DNA from 2 places in the Halomonas sp. AOP5-B2-8 genome. Region 1 is predicted to be linked to the other one. Evidence: predicted binding sites of a transcription regulator. Region 1 holds the regulator's gene; the other holds the start of a gene.

Region 1 (2,203 bases):
TGCTGTATATGTCGCCTTAAATGCCCTTGAGCCTGACTGTAGGCTAAGCCTAGCAGGCGCATAAAGACCTTCAAGCTATTACGCTCAGCGGGCACCGCAAGAACCGTCGTTGCCATAGTTTCAAGCAGCGTTTCCAGCGGTATCACCTGCCCATCATGCTGAGTCTCAAGCTCATCAAGCGCAGTGTGAAAACGCAGCGTAAAAGGATCCAGATAGCGGGAAAAAACAGCCTGAATTAAGGCTTTTTTGGAGCCAAAATGATAATTCACAGCAGCAAGATTGACGCGCGCCTTGCTAGTGATGTTGCGCAGCGAGGTTTCAGCAAAACCACGCTCTGCAAACAGCACTTCAGCGGTATCAAGTATACGGGTCACCGTATCAGATTGAGCCATGATGCTCTCCAGAGAAACAGGTGTTTAAAACATCGCAAAATACTATGCCATAACCTGGGTAGTCTCAACGCTTGATTTGTCACCACAATGCCTCGGCACTTATAAGGAAAAGCTGCATAAGAAAAAGCTTAGTTTCAAATCATTGAAGCTCCCAGAGCGGTAAATATTGGTATTGACAAGGCCATATACTGGACAGAGACACATACTGTATACTTAAACACTTACTGTTTAAGTTACCTTCATTTTATGACTGTCTATTCACAATTCTGGAGCTTGGTATGTCGCGTCCACTAACCGCTCGCCAACAGCACGTATTTGATTTTATTGTTAAAACCATGGGCGAATTTGGCTACCCTCCGACGCGCGCTGAGATCGCTAAAGCACTCGGCTTTCGCTCACCTAACGCCGCTGAGGAGCATCTACGCGCACTTGAACGCAAGGGTGTGATCCGCATCATTCGCAACACGTCACGCGGTATACGCTTGCCTAACCAAGAGCCTCAAGACGTATTGGACACATCTGTCAGTACGCTGTCTGCCACGATCGAGCCTGCTCAGGCGGGCCTGCCGGTCATTGGTGAAGTTGCCGCCGGCAGTCCTATTTTGGCTGCCGAGCATATCGACCGCTACTGCCCGCTACCTGCTGAGTACTTCACCCCCAAAGCGGATTACTTGCTGCGCGTACGTGGCTTATCCATGAAAGATATCGGTATTTTAGAGGGTGACCTGCTGGCCGTGCACCGTACTGAGCGTGTCCGCGACGGTCAGATAGTCGTTGCCCGCTTAGATGATGAAGTCACGGTTAAACGCTTTAAGCGCCAAGGCCATCAGGTCACGCTGTTCGCAGAGAACGCCGACTTTGCGCCGATTGAAATCGATCTACGTTCCCAGTCGCTCGATATAGAAGGCGTTGGCGTTGGCGTGATTCGCGGCGGCAATGGCCAGGCGTTAGGTTAAGCCAGGCATAACGTCATTTATCAATGCCTTCATCAGACCTAATAGAGGTGGTCGCAAAAGCGGCCACCTCATAGCGATAAAGTAGCCTTATTGATAAGCCGCTTAGCTAAATACCACCGTTTTATTGCCATGGATCAACACGCGGTCTTCTAAGTGCCAGCGTAAACCGCGTGCCAGTACCGCTTTCTCAACATCACGCCCAAAGCGCACTAAATCAGTAGGCGTATGGCAGTGGCTGACACGGTGGATATCCTGCTCAATAATGGGGCCTGCATCAAGCTCCTCGGTGACATAATGGCAGGTAGCGCCAATCAGCTTAACGCCCCGCAGGTAGGCCTGGTGATAAGGTTTTGCTCCCGCAAATGAGGGCAAAAAGCTGTGGTGAATATTGATCACTTTGCCTGAATAACGCGCGCACAGTTCGGGCGGTAGGATTTGCATATAGCGTGCGAGTACGATGCAGTCCGCCTGCGCGCTATCGATTTCAGCCTGTACCTTCGCAAATGATGCCTGTTTATCGTCAGGGTCTACCGGCACGTGGTGGTAAGGAATTCCGTACCACTGCGTCAGCGAACGCAAGTCGTCATGATTGGAAATAACGCCGACAATATCGCAATCCAACTCCCCCGACTGCCAGCGATAAAGAAGGTCTACTAAGCAGTGCGATTCTCGCGACACCATCAGCACTACGCGCCGACGCTTTTGAGTATCAACCAATGCCCATTGCATGCTGAATTCGCGGGCTACCGGTTCAAAGGCGGCACGCAGCGCTTCTACCGAGATGCCTACTGAGTCTGCCAAGATTTCATAACGCATAAAAAAGCGGCCGGTCTCTAGGTCCGAATGCTGGCTGGC
Region 2 (2,203 bases), on a different contig from region 1:
TTTCCTCAACCCAGGCGAGCCGTTCAGGGTCTAGCTCGGTGGTGCTGGCGAGGCGGTTTAGCTCGCTAGACGCTTCTTCTACCTGAATGCGCGCATCGCTGAGCATGGCGAGCGTATTGGCCAAGGTGCCTTTGTCGCTGCCTGGCAGCGCGCTTAAGTGCGCGAAGGCTTGATTTAATAACGACAGCGCGCCGCTTTCATCACCGGCGCAGCAGTCGGCGGCAAATTGCGTTTCACGCAGGGTCTCTTCAGCATGGGCGAGCGTGTGCTGCTCTTCTTCTAATGTTGCCAGCTCACCTTCCGCTAACGCCAGCTGGTCAAGTTCTTCAACTTGGTAGCGCAGTAGCTGGCGTTTGGCCTCTACTTCACTGCCTTCTTCGCTGAGTTTTTTAAGCTGGCGGCGCGCGTTGCGCCACTCACGAAACGTCTCCGCTAATTGAGAGGTTGCGCTATTGAGACCGGCATAATCATCCAGTAAGGCAAGGTGCGTCTCTTCGCGCATTAGCGCATGGTGAGCGTGCTGTCCGTGGATCTGAATAAGCTGTTCGCCGAGCGATTTTAGATCCGAGATAGTGGCGGGATGACCATTGATCCATGCTTTGGAGCGGCCGCTGGCGGTCACGACGCGACGCAGCAAGCATTCTTCAGAAGGCAGGTCGCGTGCGGTTAGCCACTCAATGGCGGCGGGCAGGTGCTGAATGTCGAAGCGTGCAGAGAGGTCGGTGCGTTCGCGTCCGTGGCGCACGCAGCCGGCATCGGCACGTTCGCCCAGACACAGCCCGAGGGCGCCTAAGAGAATCGATTTACCCGCCCCGGTTTCCCCGGTAATGGCGGTCATGCCACCGGTTAAGTCGAGCTCTAAGTGATCGACAATGGCGAAATCTTGAATAGCTAGCTGAGTGAGCATGACGCCTCCTGAGGCGGTACGGCGCAGAAGCTGGATACTTATCCAATAGTTGTTGATTTATACAGTAGTTAATAACTCACTTCAATGCACCTCTTGAGATGGCGTTTATGGCCCCCATATAGCGTGCATAGCTAATTATGAACTTGTCTCTTTGCGCGCAACTCGGTGTAGAAGCGCCTTACTTTCTAGGAGCACAACATGGCGAAAGAACCGCAAACTCCGTTGGATGACGAACTGAACCGCCACGAGCATGAAGCAGACGGCGCTGAACAGGCGGCTGAAAAAGCCGCCGAAGAGCGTTTGTTGGAAGGCGAGCTGGAAGGGCTAATTAACGACGACGAGCCGTTAGACGGCGGTCTTGATAACCCAGAAGCTGAAATGCTAGCCGCCAAGGTTGATGAACTAGAGCAAAGCTTAGCCGAAGCGAAAGACCAAGCGCTGCGCGCCGCTGCCGAAGCACAAAATGTGCGCCGTCGTGCCGAGCAAGAAGCCGACAAAGCCCGCAAGTTCGCGCTCGAAAAGTTTGTCAAAGAGCTGCTGCCGGTGGTGGATAGCCTTGAGAAAGCGCTGGAAAACATGGAAGAAGATGCTTCCGATGTGCACCGTGAAGGTGTCTCCATGACGTTAAGAATGCAGCTGGATGCGCTCAACAAATTTGGCGTTGAGAGTATCGAGCCCCATGGCGAGCCTTTCGACCCTCAAGTGCATGAGGCGATGGCCATGGTACCCAATCCGGAGCTTGATCCTAATACCGTGATGGATGTCATGCAGAAAGGGTATTTGCTTAACGGACGCCTTGTGCGCCCGGCGATGGTCATCGTGAGCCAGAAAGCCAATTAAGCAATTGGTGACACAAGGTGTGAAAAAACCCTTGAAAAGCTAGCGGCGGCCCCCAGATATAGGGCAACCCCGCGGGGAAACCCGCAGTTATGTTTTAAATTTTTTGTTTATAACTACCAAATTCGAGGTTATTGCTATGGGACGTATTATTGGTATCGACCTGGGCACCACCAACTCTTGTGTGGCCGTGCTTGATGGTGACAGTGCTAAAGTTATTGAAAATGCCGAAGGTGGTCGTACCACGCCTTCTATCATCGCCTATACCGACGATGGTGAAACGCTGGTCGGCCAGGCCGCCAAGCGTCAAGCGGTCACCAACCCAGAAAATACGCTGTATGCCATCAAGCGCCTAATTGGCCGTCGTTTTAAAGACGACGTTGTCCAGAAAGACATCAAGATGGTGCCTTACAAAATCGCCGAAGCAGACAACGGTGATGCGTGGGTTGAAGTAAAAGG

Evidence for each region. Region 1 encodes LexA, which represses DNA repair genes until DNA is damaged. Its sites were predicted from a motif close to TACTGTNTANNTANACAGTA; they were not measured.
Region 2: recN (DNA repair protein RecN) is a predicted target of LexA. The motif match lies at 955-974, and genes of this name have one in related genera.

Annotation. Positions count from the first base shown of each region.
Region 1 covers NZ_JBQSVS010000005.1:310,284-312,486, reverse strand. The annotation lists gene ACT3RP_RS14105 (TetR/AcrR family transcriptional regulator) at 1-392, opposite strand, end outside; gene lexA (transcriptional repressor LexA) at 671-1,348, shown strand; gene purU (formyltetrahydrofolate deformylase) at 1,451-2,203, opposite strand, start outside.
Region 2 covers NZ_JBQSVS010000007.1:66,857-69,059, reverse strand. The annotation lists gene recN (DNA repair protein RecN) at 1-907, opposite strand, end outside; gene grpE (nucleotide exchange factor GrpE) at 1,106-1,747, shown strand; gene dnaK (molecular chaperone DnaK) at 1,884-2,203, shown strand, end outside.